4 regions of the Paenibacillus puldeungensis genome follow, and region 3 is predicted to be linked to each of the others. Evidence: riboswitches for the same ligand, from Rfam matches in the RefSeq annotation. Region 3 holds a riboswitch; each other region holds the start of a gene.
What was found. Region 3 has a riboswitch for cyclic di-AMP ahead of ACFQ3W_RS13670 (hypothetical protein). Riboswitches for the same ligand answer to the same signal wherever they lie in the genome.

Region 1: another riboswitch for cyclic di-AMP. It lies ahead of ACFQ3W_RS05280 (3D domain-containing protein); the one in region 3 lies ahead of ACFQ3W_RS13670 (hypothetical protein).
Region 2: another riboswitch for cyclic di-AMP. It lies ahead of ACFQ3W_RS17725 (TrkH family potassium uptake protein); the one in region 3 lies ahead of ACFQ3W_RS13670 (hypothetical protein).
Region 4: another riboswitch for cyclic di-AMP. It lies ahead of ACFQ3W_RS22290 (KamA family radical SAM protein); the one in region 3 lies ahead of ACFQ3W_RS13670 (hypothetical protein).

What each region holds. Positions count from the first base shown of each region.
Region 1 is NZ_JBHTLM010000003.1:77,399-80,605, reverse strand. It holds gene ACFQ3W_RS05285 (polysaccharide deacetylase family protein) at 1-532, shown strand, start outside; gene ACFQ3W_RS05280 (3D domain-containing protein) at 583-1,272, opposite strand; cyclic di-AMP (ydaO/yuaA leader) riboswitch at 1,276-1,448, opposite strand; gene ACFQ3W_RS05275 (amino acid ABC transporter ATP-binding protein) at 1,621-2,343, opposite strand; gene ACFQ3W_RS05270 (amino acid ABC transporter permease) at 2,330-2,989, opposite strand; gene ACFQ3W_RS05265 (transporter substrate-binding domain-containing protein) at 3,086-3,207, opposite strand, start outside.
Region 2 is NZ_JBHTLM010000014.1:17,234-20,440, reverse strand. It holds gene ACFQ3W_RS17730 (CPBP family intramembrane glutamic endopeptidase) at 1-1,078, opposite strand, end outside; cyclic di-AMP (ydaO/yuaA leader) riboswitch at 1,371-1,528, shown strand; gene ACFQ3W_RS17725 (TrkH family potassium uptake protein) at 1,602-2,939, shown strand; gene ACFQ3W_RS17720 (potassium channel family protein) at 2,956-3,207, shown strand, end outside.
Region 3 is NZ_JBHTLM010000009.1:28,807-32,013, reverse strand. It holds gene kdpA (potassium-transporting ATPase subunit KdpA) at 1-1,182, opposite strand, end outside; gene kdpF (K(+)-transporting ATPase subunit F) at 1,210-1,287, opposite strand; gene ACFQ3W_RS13670 (hypothetical protein) at 1,414-1,818, opposite strand; cyclic di-AMP (ydaO/yuaA leader) riboswitch at 1,934-2,095, opposite strand; gene ACFQ3W_RS13665 (ATP-binding protein) at 2,608-3,207, shown strand, end outside.
Region 4 is NZ_JBHTLM010000023.1:45,300-48,506, forward strand. It holds gene ACFQ3W_RS22285 (methyl-accepting chemotaxis protein) at 1-494, shown strand, start outside; gene ACFQ3W_RS22290 (KamA family radical SAM protein) at 596-1,750, opposite strand; cyclic di-AMP (ydaO/yuaA leader) riboswitch at 1,918-2,059, opposite strand; gene cobS (adenosylcobinamide-GDP ribazoletransferase) at 2,109-2,924, opposite strand; gene cobU (bifunctional adenosylcobinamide kinase/adenosylcobinamide-phosphate guanylyltransferase) at 2,921-3,207, opposite strand, start outside.

The DNA of each region.
Region 1 (3,207 bases), on a different contig from region 3:
AGAAGCTCTGCGAAAGGAAGGGGTGAAGGCGACCTTTTTCATCGTTGGTAGTCGAGCTAAGAAGTTTCCCACACTTGTAAAACGAATCCACTCCGAAGGACATCTTATAGGGAATCACTCCTTTAGCCACCCTGCTTTCAAGAAACGTTCGTTGAAACAGTTTCAAAATGAAATCTTGCGCACGGAAAAAGTTATACAGCGCACCGTTGGCTATAGGCCAAAGCTGATCCGTCCACCTTACGGTGAGATAAAGGAAGAACAGGTCAAATGGCTTAAGAAAAACGGATATATGATCGTCAATTGGGACGTGGATTCTTTGGATTGGAAAGGTCTTAGCAAAGAAAAGGTTAAGCGAAATGTCTTATCTTCCGTTGGCCCCGGCTCCATCGTTCTCCACCATGGCGGCGGAGGGGTAGGCTCTGACTTGACAGGAACGGTCAAGGCATTGCCGGAAATTATCCGTTTTCTCAAAGCCAGCGGCTACAGCTTTGTCGATTTGACCGAGCTACTGCATACCGTCAAATACCGATAACTATAAAAATAAAGGGCTCTCCCTTTAAGGAAAGCCCTTTTATTTTTAAACTAGTTTAAAATATAAAGTGTTACGTCCTGATAGCCGAAATGAGCTACCGCTTTTTGGCTACCGGGGATAAAAATATCGATACGCCGGCCTTTTATTGCTCCGCCCTGGTCGCTAGCTGTCGCCACAAATGCCTGCTTCGGAAGTCCTGAATGGCTGTGACCAGTAACGAGCACCTTGGTGCCCATAGGAATCACTTTCGGATCGACCGCGATCGTACCCAGCTTTAGAGGCTTACCGAAATAGTCGACAGCTCCCCATTTTCCGTTCTCACTTTCGGCTGCGGAATAAGCGCTCGCTTTTACCTGCAGTGTGCTACTGTAATTAAACGTCTTGCCCCACGCCTCAACCATATTTTCGGCAGATATTACGCTAAGTGGCGATACAGCTGCTTTTGCAGCCTCTATGGTTTCAATCTTAGCAGGCCCGGCTGTGGATAAGGCACGAAGTTCCTTCCCAGGGATAGTGATGTCCATCCCTTCGTAAATATTCGTTGGATTAACATCCTTATTCGCATTCATCAACTGCACAAGATTCACTCCGTACTTCTGGGCCAATTCGTAGAAGGTGTCTCCCTCCTTAGCCTTATGTACTGTGTCCGCATATACGGGTGCCGTCTGAAGAACCATTGCAATACTTGCGGCTGCGACCGCTGATTTTAAAACCTTAGACCAAATACGTTGTTTCAACATGATGCCCTCCTTTGCGATCGCCTGCGGAGTTAGTTGTCGGATTCGGGAAAAAGGATTGTCCCCGGCGCTTAAGTAAGCGCTTCACCCCAAGAAAACATCGATAGCCATCAATAGCCATCTGTCTTCATAAATCGTCCCCCGCACCTGCTTGGAGCAGGTTTCGGCCTTTTGAATATATCACAATTTTGTTACCAATTGAACGTGAAAATATTCCCAACTAAAAATAAGGCCGACGCAACGCGCCTTTCTCAAGCCTAGAAGTAAACATATTGTTATCTATTTAGTTGATCCTGTCATCAAAATTAAAAACCGCCCAGATCAACCGGACGGTCCTTAAATAGCGAGATATTATAGCACTTTTCCTAAAAAATCCTGTGTCCGCTGATGCTGTGGCGAACCAAATACTTGCTGTGGTGTTCCTTGCTCGACGATAACGCCTTGGTCCATGAACAAGATTCGATCTCCTACCTCGCGGGCAAAGCCCATCTCATGGGTTACGATTACCATCGTCATACCGCGCTCAGCCAGCTTTTTCATAACGTCAAGCACCTCACCGACCATCTCGGGGTCAAGTGCAGACGTAGGTTCATCAAACAGCATCACATGCGGTTCCATGGCTAACGCCCGGGCAATGGCAATCCGCTGCTTCTGACCGCCGGACAGCTGGGATGGATATGCGTCCCGCTTGTCTTCAAGACCGACTGTGCGCAGCAAATCCATAGCTATTGCTTCCGCTTTGCTCTTATCCATCTTCTTCACGCGAATCGGCGCTAAGGTGATGTTATCGATTACCGTTTTGTGCGGGAACAAATTAAATTGCTGGAACACCATCCCCATCTTTTCACGGGTCTTATTAATGTTGTGCCCCTTTCCTGTAATGGACTCGCCCTCAAACTTAATTTCACCTTGGGTCGGCTCTTCTAGCAGGTTCAAGCAGCGCAGAAAAGTACTTTTCCCCGAACCACTAGGGCCAATGACTACGACGACTTCCCCTTTAGAGATTTCCAAGTCAATGCCCTTCAAAATATGCAGCGAACCGAATTTTTTATGCAAATCATTAACGATGATCACTGGTCTTCAACTTCCTTTCGAATATACCTAATATACGGGATAAGGTAAATGTCAGGATAAAGTACATAACCGCTACGATTAAGTATGGTGTCATCCCGTTATACGTAATACCGACAATCGCACCGGATTGGAAAATGAGCTCGGTGATCCCGATGATCGAAACGATAGACGATTCCTTGATAATCGTTACGAACTCATTGCCGATCGCTGGAAGCACTGTCTTAACCGCTTGTGGAATAATTATAAACCGTAAAGCCATTCCACGCGTCATCCCCAAAGAACGCGCCGCCTCTCCTTGTCCGCGGTCAACGCCTTGAATTCCTGCCCTGAAAATTTCTGCCAAATAAGCGGAACTGTTAATCGATAACGTAATCGCACCGGATTCAATCGGGGAAAAACTAATTCCGATTGTAGGAAAACCGTAGTGAATAATAAATAACTGCACAAGCATTGGAGTACCACGCAGAAATTCTACCCACGCGTGACCTATAAAACGGACAATCCCCCAGGAAGACATACGGATCAACGCAACAATCATCCCTAGAATAAAGCCACAAAATACCCCGATGGCTGCGAGCAAAAGGGTATATTGCAAACCGGTTAGAAAATAGCTCCGATATTCGATAAACATATCAATGAGATTCATAAAGCGATCATTCCTCCTATTTTACCTAAAAACCTAAAACAAAAAAATAGAAAATAGCGAATGAGCTCCGCTATTTTCTGCAGATCGATCCGTTACTTATTTTTCGGCAAGTGCGCTCGCATCGGCCACAAATTTATCGATGCTTCCGCTTGAAATCAGGCGATCCAGCGTCTTGTTGACTTGATCCAGCATTTCTTGATTGCCTTTCTTAACGCCGA
Region 2 (3,207 bases), on a different contig from region 3:
AGCGCAGCTCACTTTTCCGCCACAGCCCGTCTCCACCGACGAGTGAGAAATAGACGGAGGCGGCGAGGAATAGCGTTACCAGACCTTGAAAGATTAGTGCGAACATGATAACACCGGTCTCCGTGCTCTCCGATTGGAAGGCCGGGAGCATATTGATCGTTCCTGCCATGGAAAGAATGAAATAGACGGAGGCTAGGAATATACCTCTTTTAAAGGAGGTATGCATTCTAGTCAGAGCGCTGTATACTATAGCCAAAATGCCAAGCACGAGCGTAAACAGAGCATATCCTCCAAAGGTGAGCCAGTTAGCAATTTTGGTCTGTCCCTTTACATAATCCGTATGTGACTGTGGCACCGAAAAGGAGCTTTCCAGCGAGGAGACCGCGCCGTATTCATAATGCAATTTGATCTGAGCCTGGGATTCTCCTACTTTGGATCCGGGTACATGATACAGGAGACCGACGTCTCCTTCTTTGGATGCCAGTTCCAGTTGATCGCTTTGGAACCCGAATGCTTTTAGGTAAGGTTCGGCGAGCTTTTCCTTTTCCGCGAGGGTCATGTCCCCTTCCCAAGAACGTAAAGAAGCTTCGGTTTCGCTACCATATTTCAGCATCATTTGTTTATTGGCCGTGCTGGCTGAAGCGACTTTCTCAAATCGGACGACTTGGCCGGTCGTCATATGTACGTCAACGTTAAGCTGGTTTAATACCGCATCCGGGTGGGTAAAATGAACACGAAAAACGTCGTAAGGAAATTTTTTCTCATATTTCTTCGAAAATGATGCCAGCAGGTCCTCTTTGGTTAAATAACCATAAAGATCTGAATTGGTCTCGTAAGTAACTAGTGCCTGCTCCTGCCCGTCTAATTTCATTTGTAATACGGATTGAGCGAATTTTATCGCTTCATTTCTGGCTTGCTGCTTGGAGATGACCTTGTTTGATTGGTCCATTTCCAGTGTTTCAGAAGCCGTTGATGGAAATACTTGTACAAACAAGAAAATAATCAGTCCGAGAGCGGCCAGCACCCAGATCGATTTTTGATTTAGGATGCGACCGAATGGTTTCGTGGAAGAATTCATTTCCAAAGAACTCCTTTAATAATAATTTGTTTGAAATCGCATGAATTGTTTCCAAGTGCGTCAAAGTAAAGATAACACAGCGTTAAAACCTTCGCCATAGCAGAAGGGAAAATCTTGTAAAGGCGCAATAACATCTGCCAGCCTTAGCATGACTCAGATTTAAAGCGAACTTAAAGATTGTTTCGCTGCTTTTAGCCAATTTTACAGCTTTTTCATGGAAATACAACTTTGTAGTGGAAGTGAATAAGGATTATAATCCATTTGACGAAAATGAAATGAAAATTTATGAAAAAAAGAATATCGGCCGAATTTCAATTTGAAAACGGGGGAACCGATTTTTTGGGGGTGAATTTCGCGTAAACTTGCGGCTACTTGCCACAACCAGCGAATAGGGCAACTGTGCATGTCCGAATCCGGCAGCTAACCTCGTAGGCCTTTGCAACAGGAGCCAAACACCGAAAGGCATTGGAAATCCAGTGCTTTTTTTCTTTTGTTCTTTTTTAACTACAACGATGAGGTGAATATGTTGTTCTTCAAAAAAATCAGCTTATCTCCGCCACAAATTTTGGTGATGGGATTTGCGCTTATTATTTTGCTGGGTTCGGTTTTGCTGATGCTCCCGATTTCCAGCACAAAGGGAACGACGTTGCCTTTTGTTGATGCACTGTTTACGGCCACTTCAGCTACTTGCGTTACGGGCTTGGTCGTTCGCGACACCGGCACCTATTTCTCCACGTTTGGGCAAGTTGTCATTGTCATGTTAATACAGGTGGGCGGTCTCGGCTTCATGACCATGGCAACGTTGTTCTCACTCGTTTTGAAACGCAAAATATCGCTTAGAGACCGTTTACTCCTCCAAGAGGCGATGAACCAAAACACGATGGAGGGTATCGTAAGATTAATTCGAAAGGTATTGATGTATTCCCTCGTTATTGAATCCTGCGCGGCCCTAATCTTTGCCATCCGCTGGTCATTTGATATGCCGATTGGGAGGGCGTTGTATTACGGTGTATGGCATGCGGTGTCTATGTTTAACAATGCGGGGTTCGATTTATTCGGAGAATATAGGAGCCTGACGCAATATGTCGCTGATCCCATCGTCAACTTTGTTGCCATGTTCCTGATTGTATCTGGTGGCATCGGGTTTATTGTATTATCTGACATCATTGAATTTCGGCGACATCGCAGATTTTCGCTACATTCCAAAGTCGTACTATCTATGACTTCCGCTCTGATTTTGATCGGCGCGATTGTCATTTTCATATTTGAATTCACGAATCCTAGAACGCTTGAACCACTGGGTTGGAGCGGGAAAATTTGGAGCTCCTTCTTTCAATCGGTTACGCCAAGAACGGCGGGAGCCAATACGCTCGATATCGGTGCATTGCGCCAGGCAACCCAATTTTTCATCATTATTCTGATGTTTATCGGGGCTTCGCCTAGCTCTACCGGGGGCGGGATCAAAACAACGACATTTACGATTCTCGTTGGCGCGGTGGCTTCCATGATTCGTGGACGCTCCGACCTTGTGCTGTTTCGTTACCGGCTTACTCAAGAACGGATCTTCAAGGCAATCACACTTACGATGTTATCCTTGTTCCTGGTCATTGCGGTGGCCATGGTGCTGTCAACGACGGAGGATGCAAGCTTCCTTAGCATTTTGTTTGAAACGACCTCTGCGTTTGGTACCGTCGGTCTAACGATGGGGTTAACCGGAAAACTGACAGTGATCGGTAAAATTATTATTAGCCTCACCATGTTCGCCGGACGGCTCGGACCGCTGACGCTGGCTTATGCGCTTGGACCGAAGAAGGGTAAAGAATTATATCGCCACCCGGAAGGCAAAATGATTATAGGATAAGGGGATTAACCAAACGATGAAAACACAGCAGTTTGTAGTGATCGGACTTGGGCGTTTTGGCTCAAGTTTGGCACTGGAGCTCATGGATCTTGGCTATGAGGTCCTAGGCATTGACCGGAATGAGGAGCTGGTCGACGAAATGAGCGATCATCTGACGCATGCTGTCGTAGCGGATGCAACGGATGAGGAAGTCTTGAAATCGCTAGGTGTTCGCAACTTTGATTGCGGGGTAGTAGCAATTGGTAATGACATCCAAATGAGCATCCTC
Region 3 (3,207 bases):
GCAGATGAATACGGCGAGTATGGCATACATCAGCATATTGACCAGTCCGACGCCTTTTCCGCCGAATACGACGTTCAGCATCATCTCCGCCAGCGGCACCAGACCGCCGAGCGGGGTCAGCGTATCGTGCATATTGTTGACCGTGCCGGTCGTCGCTGCCGTCGTCACGGTAGTGAACAGCGCAGATTGGGCAATGCCGAAGCGTACCTCTTTCCCCTCCATGCTGCCCTGTGAAGCATCGATACCAAACGCGTTCAGCGCCGGATTGCCGCTCTTCTCGGCTGTATAGACAACGGTAAGGAATACGAGGAACAAAACCATCATCGCCGAGAATATAACCCACCCCTGCTTGCGGCTCTTTGCGAATCTGCCGTACATAAAAGGCAGCGCCGCGGGCAACGACCACATCGACAGGATCTCGATCACATTGGTCAGCGGGCTCGGATTCTCAAACGGATGCGCCGAGTTGGCACCCATGAAGCCGCCGCCGTTGGTACCCAAATGCTTGATCGACTCCAGCGAGGCGATAGGCCCGATGGCGATATGCTGCGTCGTACCCTGCAGCGTCGTTACCGTCAGCGTAGGATCAAGCGTCTGCGGTACCTGCAGCGCGACCAGCACGAGCGTGACGATCACCGCCAGCGGAAAAAAAATCCGCGTATGCGCCTTGACGAAATCCTCAAAGAAGTTACCCAGCGTCTTGCCCTTGCTTGTAATGCCCCGGACAAACGCGACCGCTACCGAGAAGCCGGTAGCTGCTGACGTAAACATCATCATCATGATCACGGCCATTTGAGTGAAATAGGTCAGCCCTGTCTCGCCGCTGTAATGCTGCAGGTTTGTGTTCGTAATGAAGCTTATAACCGTGTTCAGCACCAGCGTTGGCTCCATATTGCCGGTATCGTTCGGATTAAGCGGCAAGCCGCTCTGCACCCGCAGCAGCAAGTAACTTACCGCGACGAGTACGAAGTTGGTTGCGATAAAGCTAACCGCGTACCGCTTCCAGCTCATGCCCGCGCGATTCTTCAACCCGATGATCGCATAGATAGGCTTCTCGGCCCACCCAAATATTTTATCCGTACGATTAGGTTCGTTAGAGAAGACGTGATACAAATAATTCCCGAGCGGTTTGGCAATCAGCATCAAGATGCCGATCACAATTACAATTTGAAATATATCCATGACCGTTCCTCCCACTAAAAAAACTCATTAAAACTTTTCCGGATGAAGCAAGGCATAGATCAGGTAGATCAGCAATGCAAGCGTGAAAATCAACACGATTGTCATTCGCGTTCGCCTCCCGCATCCTCTATCGTTCTTCCGCACCAAACGACAAACCCGATCACAAGCGCGAAGGCTGCGGTCAACGTTAGTATCATCCCAATATCCAGCATCACGACACTCCTCCAATAGTTAATCAGTCAGATCGCTGAGTAGAAACCCGACTTCCCCGTTTTTTGTGTATACCACATAGGAAGCACCGAGTTTTTTATAAATCGCCTCGGGATGCCACGTGGTCGTCACAACAGTTGTCGCTTTGCAGGAAAACCGGGCAACAAACTGCAAATACTGGCAGCTCAACGGTAGACTGGACTCAAAAATGAAAACTCGCCCGATCGGAAATACAGGCATCTCCCCTGCCTTATTACGGGTAGTACTTACACGCAAAATCTCATTTACTCCGATTTCCCTCAGCAGCTTTTCTTCCCTTTTGTTATTGGTTAAGGCTGCTACCGGAACGTTTTGATGCATAAGCAACCGAATGAAGTTTCTCCCCGCTTTATTTGAAGCGGCCACTAAAATACGGCTTTTCTCCATGCGCTCCTCCTCCTAATCAAGGAAAAAGGCAACAAAAAAGAAGCTTTGGAAAAGAGGAACCTTTTCCGCGGCTTCTTGATCATGACGCAGTCATCCTGATCGGCTCGCGACAAATGTTGCCTCTCCAATACGCTTACGAGGTTAGCTGACGGATTCGGGCGTGAGAGTCGCCCTACACCCTGCACCGAAAGTGCCTGGTGATTCACCCCATGAAGCCGATTGCGGCTTCCATTGGTTCCCCCGTTCCTTAACATCAAGGACTCAGCGTTTATAAATCATTATTTATAAAAATCAATTACAAGCGGTTGATTCATCCTCTCCCTCAAAAAAACATGCTTCGTTTCGCCTGCGGGTTAGCTGACGGCTTCGGGCGGTGAGAGACGCCCTATCTTCGGTTTAAATGATTCATGAGCGAAGAAATCCGTCCCAAACAGTTCTGATCAACTTGCTCTCACACACAAGCTTTCAGTCCGTTTACTCCCCCGTTTTTGATCGGCACCCCAATTCAGAATCGAATAGCAATTCAACTCATGGACCGTATCTTACTCTTCGGAATTTTTTTTGTAAAACGTCACAGTTCGAATATTCGTTGAAATATGGAATATTAAGATTAAGTTAGCGTTATCAAAACGGAGAATCTTCAATTTTCTCTCAAATACTCATGATTATAGGACTTTTCACGCATTTTTATGGAATTTTTACACCTATAACCGGTTTATTTTATTTCTTTTTTACATTACCCTAAACTTATAGTAGGAACGGATACATGACAGACAGGAAGGGGTAAAAATGCACAAAATGCACAAGCTGAAAACGATCTGGATGCCTTATGTAAGCATCACACTGCTCATCGCTTGCATGACCGTCGCAATGCATCCATTCGGTCTTGCTTTTGATTTAGTCAATGTAGCGCTTCTTTTTTTGCTACCTGTACTTCTAAGCGCCGCCTTTTGGGGACTACGTCCTGCTTTGTACGCAGCCGTTTTGGGGGTTCTGGCTTTCGATTTCTTCTTCGTTTCTCCCTTTCTGAGTTTCGGTATAACGGACTTGCGCTATTTAATTTCATTCGGCGTTTATTTGGCAGTCGCCACGTTAACGGCCAGCCTGGCGGTAAAGCTGAAACGGCAACTGCTCTACTCCAAGCAGAGGGAGGCGCACACAGCCGTACTTTATGAGCTCAGCCAGCAGATGAGCAATATTACAGACATTCACTCCTTGTTAGACAATGTCTCCCGGCAAGTTTCACAAACCATAGGTTCGGAGAACGCAATTTATTTGCCGGATGAACAGAACAATCTGGTGCTAACCCACCGTTCCGACGTTCATAGTGATTGGGGACAGGGTGAAACGGAAAAAGTGATTGCGAAGCTGGCGTTCGATCATGGCGAA
Region 4 (3,207 bases), on a different contig from region 3:
CTGCGATCGAAGCGGCTCGAGCCGGTGAAAACGGCAAGGGATTTGCCGTCGTGGCCGAGGAAGTGCGGAAGCTGGCTGAGCAATCGCGCCTCGCCATGGAAGAAATCGGGGAATATTTGCTGAGCATTCGCGAGGAATCGGAAAACTCTGTCAACGCTATGCACCGCGCCAGTCAAGAAATTGTGTCCGGTACCGACCGGGTAAAGAAAGCTGGGCTTGCCTTCGAACAATTAACCCGGCTCATTGACAATATCAATTTGACGATCCAATCTGTATCCGCCTCTACGCAAGAGGTGTCCGCCGGTACGGAGGAAGTCACCGCCTCTGTAGAGGAATCGGCAAACATTACAGCCAAATCGCTTGAGAACATGGAACAAATTTCGAAATATTCCGAGCAACAGCTCAGCGAAATGGAATCACACGCCAAAACAGTTCGCTCGCTGCATGAGCAAGCTTTGTCCCTAAGAGAGTCCATTGGGAAGTTTCAAGTGTAGCTGGCACAATTGCTGATTACCAGTAGAAGACGTACTCCATGCACCGAAGCCGGTCAAGGGAGTACGTCTTTTTTGATACATTATATATTTGCGTTTGAGCCCTACACGCCAATATCTGATAGTTCAAGCGCAGTCTGGCAGCTATCCTTCTTACTCTCCGGTTTCCTCCAGTACGCCCCGCTCCCCGGCAGATCATCAAACCATGCGGCATCGTCCGGGCATTCTAGCACCATAAACTTGCCGTATTCGTTATCGCGGGATTGGTGATACTTCAAATAGGCTTGACCGTTTTCAATCGCCAATATCTCTATTTTGCCCGAGGCATGACTCATGGATAGACGAACGCGTTTCCCAAGCCCTGAAGTTCGTGCTTTGGCTTCCTCCACAAGGCTGTATGCCCGTTTAAGCGGGATAACAAAATCAGAGTTTCCGGCCACTGGGCGGTTGATGAAAAAATAATACGGTGTCACGCCTGCCCAAGATAAGCGGTCTAGCAGATCTCCTAGAACGGCAGAATCATCGTTAATGCCTTTAAGAATTGGTGTTTGATTAACGACGATCGCTCCGGCATCATGCAGCGCTTGAAAACCACGTACGGCCTCCGGCGTAATTTCGCGGGGATGGTTAATATGAGCCATGACATAAATCCGCTTCTCCACGCTCGAGAATTCCTTGATTAGCTCGAGCAGCTCGGGATCTTCGTAAATGCGCATTGGATTGAACACCGGAATTTTGGAGCCGAGGCGTATGATTTTAACATGCTCGATGGACCGTAGTTTCTCCAGTATGGTACGAAGCTTCTTTGTGGCAAGAATGAGACTGTCGCCGCCAGTCAGAAGTACATTGTTAATTTCGGGGTGGTTAGCAATATACTCAATGCCTGGAGTCACGTCGGACATCGCTTCCTTCACATCATTGCGGAACAGCCGTTTTCGGAAACAGTATCGACAGTATGAACCACATACCTCGGACACGATTAACAAAGCAGTTGTCCGATATTTGTGCTGGCAGCCAGGAACAACATAATTGGCGGCTTCGTCGGAGGCATCCCAGCGCCCATACTCCTTGAGTTCTCCCGTGTTTGGGATAACCAGCTTGCGGATCGGATCCTCAGGATCATTCCAGTCAATGAGTTTCAGATAATAGTCGTTTGCTCGAAATACGAATTTGTCGGTGATGGGACGTAGTTCTTCACGCTCATGTTCGAATAACTGTTTCACCTTTTCAATGTCGGTAATAAACTTGGGCTGTGCCATGCTCGATCTCCTCCTTTGAATGTGACGATTCGTAATGAAGAGAAGCGAGAAACCAATCGCAGTGAATGATATAGCACTCCGCCTTAATTTCGCGGTGAGAGGTCTTATAAAAAAACAAAAAGACCCTATAAAAAGGGTCAATGATGGATGACTGAAAATATGAGGAATTATGACCCATCCACTGCAAACGAGGTTAGCTGACGGGCTCGGGAAAGATGGATCCCTACGTTCTGATGTAAACGATTCGCCCCAATGATTGGTTCCCCCGCTTTTCGACTTTACTCATCGAAAACTAAGCGTATTATTATGTTAACTCAAATTTGGAGGCGTTGTCAAAGTTTGTTGTTAAGGTCGCGTATCACCGAAACAAAATCACTGCGAAAAGGAGCAATAAGACCTCCAGTCCTTCGTTCAATGCCCCATAGGTATCGCCGGTTAATCCGCCAAGTTTTGCGTTTATGCGGCGGGCTGCCCAGGTCCCCATCCCCCAAGCAAGTATAGGGTGGAGCAAAAAATAGAAGAGCAGCTGCAGCCAGGGTAGCTCAGTCCCTCTCCCCACCAAAGAGATTTCTGCCAGCAGCATACCTGATGCCGATAGCAGGAATGCGAGCACGCCAGAATGGACAGCAGCACGGGTTTCAAAACCCTGAAAATGACTAGCTAGGCCTTCACCCTGCCGGGCCTTAGGCCATGTCCGCATCGCCCAAGTCATGAACCATCGGCTCCATACTGGTGCCGTCATGAAGGCCAGCCCGGTGTAAAAGGGGCCTTTTTCCAGCAAGGAGACAATAAGCGACATTTTGAGAAGTAGCAGCAATACGCAAGCCATTACTCCCATCGCACCGACTCGGCTATCCTTCATAATTTCCAGCATTTTATCCCGGGATCTATAGCTGAGCAATCCGTCGGCGGTGTCCATCCAGCCGTCCAAATGAAGCCCGCCGGTAATCCATACCCAAACTACGAGTGTCAGGACCGCAGCAGGGAGCGCAGGGAGCGCCAAAGAGAATATAGCGGCTGCAGCCCAGATCAGTAATCCGATCACCGCTCCCACAAGCGGATAGTACTTTGCGCTTCTGCGCAGCAGATCGGGCGTAAAATCGAGCTCCACACGGATCGGAAACCTGGACAAAAATTGAAAGGCAGCTAATATCGGACGATCCTTCCGGCTCATAATCGATACTCCCTGCTTTTTAATTCAATGGGAATTCCGGCAGTAACGAGAAAAAACTGATCCGAAATGTCGGCGATTGTCTGGTTCAGCATTCCTGCTAAATCACGGTACAGCCTTCCTAACGGATATTCCGGGACGATCCCGCTTCCTACCTCATTGGTTACCAGAACAATGGTACCTGGAAAAGCAGCGACAGCAGAGGCAAGACGGTCGATCTCCTGTTTAACGACTTCGGTAGAGGAAGAAAACTCCTCGGACTCGGCACTAAGCAACACGTTCGATA